Regions from separate parts of the Ottowia beijingensis genome, predicted to be linked through region 3. Evidence: predicted binding sites of a transcription regulator. Region 3 holds the regulator's gene; each other region holds the start of a gene.

Region 1 (3,270 bases), on a different contig from region 3:
CCGACGCCCGTGCGCGGGTCGGCCTGTCGCAGTCGCAGTTCGCCACCTTGCTGGGTGTGTCGGTGCGCACGCTGCAGAACTGGGAGCAAGGCCGCAGCCAGCCCTCCGGCGCCGCGCAAACCCTCATCCGCGTGGCGATGACCGCGCCCCAGGTGCTGCGCGCAGTGGCATAGCGTTCGCCGTACCATCGCCCCCATGCTGCTCGATGAACTGAACGCCCAGAGAGACGCCATCGCGGCGCTCGGCCGGCGCTATGGTGCGCGGCGCATCCGGGTCTTCGGCTCGGTGGCGCGGCGGCAAGAAACCGCCGGCAGCGACATCGACCTGCTGGTCGATCTGCCGCCCGGCTACGACATGTTCGGCCAGCGCCTGCCACTGGCCCAGCAGCTTGAGCAGCAGCTGGGCCGCCGCATCGAACTCATCCCCGAGCACGAGCTCAACCAGCACATGCGCGAACACGTGCTGCGCGAGGCGGTGGATTTGTGAGCCTCGCACATTCCGTGGCGCGAAATCTCCGGGTTTCGCAACATCCTCGCTCACAACTACCTGGGCGCCATTGATCCCCAGACCGTCGCCCGGGTGGTTGCGCACGATCTGCCTGCCCTACAAGCCGCCATCCAGTTCCTGCTGAGCTTGCCGCAGGAATGAGGCCGGCCGTGTACTCTCGGGGCAAGAGGCCCTGGACGTGGCCTTGAGCTTGGGGTTGCGGCCATCGAAGGCCGGTGCGCAGGCTTCCCCTGTCGGGGTTATCGCTAGATACTCCCATGCCAGACGGCATCCAGCGCCTGTAATTCAAGCGCTGGAAACGTATACCCCCCCATCAACCTGGGCTTCTGCTGCTTTGATGCGGCCTGGCCATGCGCGCTGCAGGGCACGCAGCGCAGCGCCTGTATCGCCCGCGCCGGGGTAGTGACAAATCGTGTCACGCCGCCCGGCTGGGGCGCCGACCGACCAGATTTGTCAATCCTCTGGGCGCCTTGGGCGTCGCAAATTGTCACCTGGCACGCCCCGCCTGGCGCTGACCGTGAACTGCCGCACGAATCACCGCCCCCACGCGGGTTGGCACGGAACCTGCAAAAGAAAGGGTGCGCGGTGACGCACTGACAAGCGAAGTGTTTCCCGGTTAGCAATCAATTTCTTCCAAAGGACTGAACCATGAACAAGACTCTGCAAAAAGGCTTTACCCTGATCGAATTGATGATCGTCGTGGCGATCATCGGTATTCTGGCTGCCGTGGCGCTGCCTGCGTACCAGGACTACGCCATCCGTGCGAAGGTGTCTGAGATCGTCCTGGCTGCTTCGCAGTGCCGTACCAGCGTGACCGAAACGATTCAGTCCTCGCGTACGGCGTTTCCGGCAGCCAATGCGTGGGGCTGTGAAGCTAGCGCACCGACCAAGTATGTGGCCCGCGTGGCGACCGATGGTGTGGGCGTCATTACCGTGACGGCGGCGAGCGCAGCCAACGCTCCCGATCTGAAAGGCGCAGCAGGTGGCGTTATCACGCTGACGCCCTATGCCAACAACACAACTGCCATTGCAGCCACCGACCTGGGCGCAACGGTGTTCAAATGGGTTTGCGGCCCTGCCTCGACCGGTGGCATGCCTGCCAAGTACCTGCCCGGTTCCTGCCGCGGTCAGTAATCCGTCAAGCCTGACGGCCTGAAAGAGCATAGCCCGCAAGGGCTATGCTCTTTTGCTTTTTCTTCTTTTGTTCGCCACTGAAGCTGGATTTGCCCTGATGCGTGCCGAAACGTTCAAGCCCCTGGTGGCGCTGCTGGCCGTGCTGGTGGCGCTGTACGCCTTCGGCAGCGGCGGTATTTTTTTCTTTGACGACGCGCCGTCCATGGACGGCATGCTGGCCGTGCAAGACCGCATGGGCGCGCTGGCCTACATCTTCTCCGGCGATGCTGGGCCCCTGGGCCGGCCGGTGGCGCTGGCCACCTTCTTGTTGCAGCGCGGCGCCTACGCGGCGGGCAATGCCGACGCCTTCTTGTGGGTAAACATCGGCATCCACCTACTCAACGTGGCGCTGCTTGGGTGGCTGGTGTTTCGGTTGCAGCGGCAATGGCCACAGCACCTGGGCCGCAGCGAATGGCTGGCGCCGGCCGTGGCGTTTTTCTGGGGTGTGCTGCCAATCCTGGCTTCGGCCTCGCTGATGATCGTGCAGCGCATGACCACGCTCAGCGCATTGTTTGCGCTACTGGGCATGCACGCTTACCTATGGGCGCGCGACAACGCGGCCTGGGGGCGCTGGCCCGGCATGCTGGCGGCGCTGGTCTGCCTGGGGCTGTGCACGCTGCTGTCCGCCCTGAGCAAGGAAAACGGCGTGCTGCTGCCGCTGCTGCTGCTGGTGCTGCACAGCGTGCTGCTTCGCGCCCCCACGCGCGGAGCGGCAGGCGGCGCGCTGCCTGCCGACGGGAATCGGCGCCTGGGGTGGGTGCTGGGGCTCGCCCTCTGGCTGCCCAGCCTGGCGGTGCTGGGCTACGTGGCCAGCCGTCTGCCTACCATGGCCGGCACTTACTGGCTGCGCCCATTCACCTTGTCAGAGCGCTTGGCCAGTGAGGCCGTGATTCTGTGGGAATACCTGCGCGTGGCGTTTTTGCCGCGCCTGGCCGACCTCAGCCCCTTTCACGACGACTATCCCGTTCGCCATTTTTCCGACGGTGTCGTGCAACTGGCGCTGGCCGCCTGGGCAGCGGTGCTGGTGGCGGCGGCCGTGCTGTGGCGGCGGGGCCAGCCCCTGCTGCTGTTTGCGGTGCTTTGGTATTTGGCGGGGCATCTGCTTGAGTCCAGCGTTTTTGCGCTTTTCCTGTATTTCGAGCACCGTAACTACGTGCCGCTCATCGGCCCGGTGCTGGCGCTGGCGGCCTGGTTTGCCCAATGGTCGGCAGTGCCAGGCCGCATACGCGGGCTGATGGCCGGGGTATACGGTGTGTTTCTGGCCTTCATGCTGTGGCAGACCACCAGCATGTGGGGTAGCCGCCAGCAGCTCGTCTGGGCAAGGGCGCATCCGGATTCGCCGCGCGCCTTGCAGATGCTGGCCGGGGCCTACATGCAAGCGGGCAAGGTCAAAGACGTCGACACGATGTATGAAGGCGCCATACGCCGCAACCCGCGCCTGACCAGCGTGGCCATGCAGGGCCTGCGGGCCAGTTGCTACTTGAACGACGAAGGCCAGGCCACGCGCCGGTGGCTGGGGCATGCGCGGCAATCGCTGCCCACGGGGGTGCACAGCCATCTGACGGTGAGTTCACTGAGCGCCGTGGCGCA
Region 2 (3,270 bases), on a different contig from region 3:
CGTCGAGCCGCACATGCGCGTCGATGGCCTGGCCGTGCAGCGCCTGGTTGGGCACGCCTTGCCGCGCCAGCGCACGCTCGCGCGCCGCCGCGCAGCGCGCCCGCACGGCGGCGGTGGCCTCGCCGGGCGGTGCCGCCAGCAGTTCGTCGGCCGGCAGGGCCGCCACCTCGATGTGCAGGTCGATGCGGTCCAGCAGCGGCCCCGACAGCTTGCCCTGGTAACGCGCCACCTGGTCGGGCGTGCAGCGGCAGGGCTTGATGCGCGAGCCCAGGTAGCCGCAGGGGCAGGGGTTCATCGCCGCGATGAGCTGGAAGCGCGCCGGAAACTCCGCCCGCTGCGCCGCGCGGCTGATGGTGATGTGGCCGCTCTCCAGCGGTTCGCGCAGGGCTTCGAGCGCGGCGCGCGGAAACTCCGGCAACTCGTCCAGAAACAGCACGCCCTCGTGCGCCAGCGAGATTTCACCCGGCCGTGGCGGTGAGCCGCCGCCCACCAGCGCCACCGCGCTGGCGGTGTGGTGCGGCGAGCGGGTGGGCCGCACGCCCCAGGCCTGCAGCTTGAAGCTGCCGCCCAGGCTGGCGATGGCGGCGCTCTGCAGCGCTTCGCCCACGTTCATCGGCGGCAGCAGGCCGGCAAAGCGCTGCGCCAGCATCGACTTGCCGGTGCCCGGCGGGCCCATCATCAGCAGCGAATGGGCACCCGCTGCTGCAATTTCAAGAGCGCGCCGGGCGGCGGCCTGGCCTTTCACGTCGGCCAGGTCGGGGTAGGCGGGCGCTTGGCTGCGCTCGGCCGGCGGCACGCGCGACCAGCCTTCGACTTCGGCCGGCGGCGGCGTGCCGGCGGGCAGGAACTGCGCCACCACGTCCAGCAGATGGCGTGCGCGGTACACCGCCATGCCGGGCACCAGCGCGGCCTCTTCGGCGCTGCCGGGCGGCAGCACCAGCTTGGCATCCACGCCGCCCTGGTGCAGCGCCACGGCGGTGGCCAGCGCGCCGCGCACCGGGCGCAGCTCGCCCGACAGCGACAGCTCGCCGGCAAACTCCCAGCCCGCCAGCCGCGCACCGTCGATCTGCCCGCTGGCGGCCAGGATGCCGAGCGCGATGGGCAGATCGAACCGGCCCGAATCCTTCGGCAGATCGGCGGGCGCCAGGTTGACGGTGATGCGCTGGTTGTGCGGAAACTCCAGCCCGCTGTTCTGCAGCGCGCTGCGCACGCGCTCGCGGGCCTCCTTCACCTCCACGTCGGCCAGGCCCACCAGCGTGAAGCTGGGCAGCCCGTTGGCCAGATGCACCTCGACGGTGACGGCGGGCGCCGCCAGCCCCATCAGGGCGCGGCTTTGCACCAGACTCAAACCCATGCTTGCGTTCATCCCCATGTTGGTGCGTGGCTGCCTGCACCGATGCGGTGCGATCGGCGTGGCCTCCGCGTTGGCGCCACCACGTCGCTGGGCCGAACTGTAGCGCGGCATGGAGCGCGATGGCAGCTGGCACGCCTCCTGCTTAAACCTCTTCGCAGTCATTCAACACCGAAGAGGAAGTCATGCACACCGCCTTGCGCACCATCAAGCCCCTGGGTCTGGCCATAGCGGCGATCGGCGCCGGCGGCGCGGCCCTGGCGCAGACCGCCGTCACGCCCGAGCCCGCCCCGGCCCCCGAAAGCACGCTGTCGTTCAACGTCGGTGCCACCACCGATTACCGCTATCGCGGCATCTCGCAAAGCCGGCTGAAGCCCGCGCTGAGCGCCGGCGCCGATTACAGCCACGCCAGCGGCCTGTACGTGGGCACCTGGCTCACCACCATCAAGTGGATCAAGGACGCCGGTGGCGATGCGCCGATGGAGTGGGACGTGTACGGCGGCTACAAGGGCCAGTTCGGTGCCAGCGGCCTGGGTTATGACGTCGGCCTGCTGCACTACAACTACCCCAGCCACAAGCTGTCCATCAGCCCCAATACCACCGAGATCTACGGCGCGCTGAGCTACGGCATCTTCACCGCCAAGTATTCGCACGCGCTCACCAACCTGTTCGGCTTTGACGACAGCAAGGGCAGCGGCTACCTCGACCTGTCGGCCAACGTGGACCTGGGCGATGGCTGGTCGGTGGTGCCGCACGTGGGCCGCCAGTGGGTGCGCCACAACAGCGCCTATGCATACACCGACTATGCGCTGGCGCTGAACAAGGACTTCGGCAACGGTCTGTCGGCCAGCGCCGCCGTCATCGGCACCAATGCCGACAAGGCGCTCTACACCACGCCCAGCGGCCGCTTCACCGGCCGGGCCGCGCTGGTGCTGGGCATCAAGTACACGTTTTAAGCCAAATCGGCCTCCAGCGCCGGTCCATCAAGCGCTGACAGCTATCAAAAAGGAAGCATCATGAAACTCGTCACCGCCATCATCAAACCCTTCAAGCTCGAGGAAGTGCGCGAAGCGCTGTCGCAGCTGGGCGTGCAGGGCATCACCGTCACCGAGGTCAAGGGCTTCGGCCGCCAGAAGGGCCACACCGAGCTGTACCGCGGCGCCGAGTACGTGATCGACTTCCTGCCCAAGGTGAAGCTCGAGACCGCCGTGGACGACGACGTGGTCGAGCGCGTCATCGAGGCCATCGAGCAATCCGCGCGCACCGGAAAGATCGGCGACGGCAAGATTTTCGTCGCCGACCTGGAACAGGTCATCCGCATCCGCACCGGCGAGACCGGCGGCGCCGCGCTGTAAGCCCATCGCACGCACCAGAGGAACACCACCCATGAAATCCCCGTTCGCTTTCTTCGCGCTGCTGCTGGCCGGCGGCGCTGCCCTGGCGCAGGCCGCCGCACCCGAGGTGGCGGCCGCCGCCTCGGCCGCCGCAGCCGCCGCGCCCGTACCGCACATCGACTCCGGCGACACCGCCTGGATGCTCACCTCCACCCTGCTGGTGATCCTGATGATCGTCCCCGGCCTGGCGCTGTTCTACGGCGGCCTGGCGCGCAGCAAGAACATGCTCAGCGTGCTGGTGCAGGTGTTCGTCGTGTTCTCGCTCATCAGCATCCTGTGGGCGGTGTACGGCTACAGCCTGGCCTTCAGCGGCGACGGCAACTTCTTCGGCGGTTTCGACAAGCTGTTCCTGAAAGGCGTCACGCCCGACAGCATCGGCGCGCTGCCGACGGTGCCCGAATACGTGTTCATCGCCTTCCAGGGCACCTTCGCCGCCATCACCTGCTGCCTCATCGTCGGCGCCTTCGCCGAGCGCATTCGCTTCTCGGCCGTGCTGCTGTTCATGGCGATCTGGTTCACGCTGAG
Region 3 (3,270 bases):
CGAAAGCAAAGCGCCGCTGCCCGCCTGGCGGCAGGCCCAGCGCCAGTTGCGCCGCCTCGATGACGATGGTGCCGCTGCCGCAGCAGGGGTCGTACAGTGGCACCGGCAACACCTGCCGCATAGCGGGCTGCCACCAGCCGCTGGCGGCCAGCATGGCGGCGGCCAGCGTTTCCTTCAGCGGCGCGTCGCCCTTGTCCTGCCGCCAGCCGCGCTTGAACAGCGGCTCGCCGCTGGTGTCGATGTACAGCGTGGCGTGGCTGGCGCTGAGGTGTGCAGTCACGCGCGCATCGGGGCGCTGCGTGTCGATGCTCGGGCGCACGCCGCCCGCGCGCTCGCGAAAACGGTCGGCCACGGCGTCCTTCACGCGCAGCGTGGCGAAGTTCAGGCTGCGCAGCGGACTGCCCTGCGCGGTGATGTCGACGCGAAAGCTCTGGCGCGGTGTAAACCACTCCTCCCACGCCACGCCGGCAGCCAGGTGGTACAGGTCGTGCTCGTCGGCATACGGCGCGTGCGCCAGCTCGACCAGAACGCGCTGCGCCAGCCGGCTGTGCAGGTTCAGGCGCAGGGCCAGCGCCCAGTCGCCACGCACACGCACCCCACCACGCACGGTGAGCAGGTCTTCGCCCACCAGACCGGTCAGGCCGTGCACTTCGTCGGCCAGGAAGTCCTCGACGCCGCCGGCACAGGGCAGGAACAGGGTGAGCGTCTTCATGCGGCACCCGCCGTGGCCTTGCGCAGGCTGGCGATGGGAATGCGCAGGCCCTCGCGGTACTTGGCGACGGTGCGGCGCGCGCAGTCGATGCCCTGTTCTTTCAGCATGTCGGCGATCTGGTTGTCGGACAGTGGTTTGGCCGTGTCCTCGGCGGCGATGAACTGCTTGATGAGCGCGCGCACCGCGGTGCTGCTGGCGTTGCCACCGGCCTCGGTGCCCAGGGCCGAGCCGAAGAAATACTTCAACTCGAAGGTGCCACGCGGCGTGGCCATGTACTTGGCGGTGGTCACGCGGCTGATGGTGGACTCGTGCACGCCCAGTTCATCAGCCAGCTCGCGCTGCACCATGGGGCGCATGGCCAGCTCGCCATGGATGAAGAAATTGCGCTGCCGCTCGACGATGGCGGTGGAGACGCGCAGGATGGTGTCGAAGCGCTGCTGGATGTTCTTGATGAACCAGCGCGCCTCCTGCAGGCGCTGGGCCAGCGCCTGGTGGTTCTCGCCGCCCTTGCCGCCGCGCAGTGCGTTGGCGTAGATGTCGTGCACGCGCAGCTTAGGCATCACGTCGGGGTTGAGCTGCACGCGAAAGCGCTGCGCCGCACCGCTGCCCACGCTGCTGACGATGACGTCGGGCACCACGGTGTTGCGTTCGACGTCGGCGAACTGGCGGCCCGGCTTGGGGTCGAGCCGGCCGATCAACTGCATGGCGGCACGCACAGCGTCTTCACCGTCGCCCGTGAGCTGGGCCAGGCGCTTGGCATCGCGCCGCGCCAGCAGATCGACGGCGCCATGCTGGGCGCAGATGCGCAGCGCGGCGGCGATGCACGCCTGCTCGACCGCGTCCACGTCGCGCTCGGCCTGGCGACTCTTGAGCTGCAGCGTCAGGCACTCGGCCAGGTTGCGCGCACCCACGCCGGCCGGCTCCAGCGACTGCAGCAGCTTCAGCCCCAGGGTGAAGCGGTGCACCAGTTCTTCCAGATGCTCCAGGTCGTCCCCTTCGTCGGTCAGCGTGGCGGCCAGCTGGGCGAGCGAATCTTCCAGGTAACCATCGTCGTTGAGCGATTCAATCAGAAAGCGCAGTGCCGCCGTGTCCTCGGGCGACAGGCGCAGCGCCAGCGCCTGGCGGTGCAGGTGCTCGGCCAGGGACTCTTGCGGGCGGGCGCGCTCGCCCGGGTCCAGCTCGTCGTCGCCGTCGAGGTTGTTGGCGCGCGCCGGGGCATCACCGCCCCATTCGCCGTCGTCGGGCGACACTTCGACACTGCCATCGCCGTCCCAGCTGTCCGGCAGCGGGGATTCAGTGCCAAATTCGGCTTCTGCGCCTGACCCATCTGCGCCAGCAGCTATCGATTCAGAAGCGACTTCCTGGATCCGATCGCCCTCGCTGACGCGCGCATCGGCCCGGGTCAGGCCGAACTCCTCGCGCGGCGCGGCCTCGTCATCGCGCTCCAGGAAAGGGTTGTCGTCGAGCATCTGCTCGACCTCGCTGGCCAGCTCCAGCGTCGACAGCTGCAGCAGGCGGATTGATTGCTGCAGCTGCGGCGTGAGCGCCAGATGCTGCGAGACGCGAAGGGAAAGCCCGGGTTTCACTGCCTACTGCCCAGCCTCCGCGGTCACAGGCGGAAGTGCTCGCCCAGGTAGACGCGTCGCACCTCGGGATTGGCCACGATGTCGGCCGGCGTGCCTGTGGCCAGCACGCGCCCCTCGCTGATGATGACGGCGTGGTCACAGATGCCCAGCGTTTCGCGCACGTTGTGGTCGGTGATCAGCACGCCGATGCCCCGGCTCTTGAGGAAGGCGATGATGCGCTGGATCTCGATCACGGCGATCGGATCGATACCCGCAAAGGGTTCGTCCAGCAGGATGAAGCGGGGCTGCGTGGCCAGAGCGCGGGCGATCTCGACACGGCGCCGCTCACCGCCCGACAGCGCAGGCGCGGGCGAGTCGCGCAGCTGGTTCACGTGCAACTGCTCCAGCAGCTCGGTCAGGCGGCGTTCGATCTCGGCGCGCGGCAGGGCACGGCCATCGGGACCAACCTGCAGCTCCAGCACGGCGCGCACGTTCTCGGCCACCGTGAGCTTGCGGAAGATCGACGCCTCCTGCGGCAGGTACGACAGGCCCAGGCGCGAGCGCTGGTGGATCGGCATGTCGTGGATCGGCTGCCCATCGATGGCGATGGTGCCGGCGTCGGCCCGCACCAGGCCGACGATCATGTAGAAGGACGTGGTCTTGCCAGCGCCATTGGGGCCCAGCAGGCCCACCACCTCGCCGTTCACCACGTCGAGCGACACATCGTGTACCACGCGGCGCGCGCCGTAGTTCTTGCGCAGCCCGCGCACCTCCAGGCGGCTCTGACCCGGGGCGGCCGCCAGCGCGCCCGGCGCGGTGGCACTGAAGCTGGAGGCCAGGTCGTCGATGGCCACTGCGCTCACTGGCCGGCCCCTGGCGGCAGCGTGGTCGACGGCCGCAGCGGCACCGGTGCGGGCGCAGGGGCCGCACCACCATGGCTGCGCGGCGCCAGCGTGGCGCGCACGCGCCCACCCGGCGCGGCCGATGGCGTGC

What was found. The regulator sigma-54, encoded in region 3, starts transcription at its own class of promoters, with help from an activator protein. The targets are predictions, from matches to a motif close to TGGCANGNAANCTGCTTT.
Region 1: ACFSCU_RS01670 (pilin) is a predicted target of sigma-54. The motif match lies at 1,061-1,078, and genes of this name have one in related genera.
Region 2: ACFSCU_RS00255 (TorF family putative porin) is a predicted target of sigma-54. The motif match lies at 1,482-1,499, and genes of this name have one in related genera.

Annotation. Positions count from the first base shown of each region.
Region 1 is NZ_JBHUEP010000001.1:347,972-351,241, forward strand. It holds gene ACFSCU_RS01655 (helix-turn-helix domain-containing protein) at 1-173, shown strand, start outside; gene ACFSCU_RS01660 (nucleotidyltransferase family protein) at 196-486, shown strand; gene ACFSCU_RS01665 (HepT-like ribonuclease domain-containing protein) at 496-648, shown strand; gene ACFSCU_RS01670 (pilin) at 1,156-1,641, shown strand; gene ACFSCU_RS01675 (tetratricopeptide repeat protein) at 1,739-3,270, shown strand, end outside.
Region 2 is NZ_JBHUEP010000001.1:51,548-54,817, reverse strand. It holds gene ACFSCU_RS00260 (YifB family Mg chelatase-like AAA ATPase) at 1-1,354, opposite strand, end outside; gene ACFSCU_RS00255 (TorF family putative porin) at 1,537-2,307, shown strand; gene glnK (P-II family nitrogen regulator) at 2,368-2,706, shown strand; gene ACFSCU_RS00245 (ammonium transporter) at 2,738-3,270, shown strand, end outside.
Region 3 is NZ_JBHUEP010000008.1:151,428-154,697, reverse strand. It holds gene ACFSCU_RS13800 (THUMP domain-containing class I SAM-dependent RNA methyltransferase) at 1-712, opposite strand, end outside; gene rpoN (RNA polymerase factor sigma-54) at 709-2,298, opposite strand; gene lptB (LPS export ABC transporter ATP-binding protein) at 2,322-3,116, opposite strand; gene lptA (lipopolysaccharide transport periplasmic protein LptA) at 3,137-3,270, opposite strand, start outside.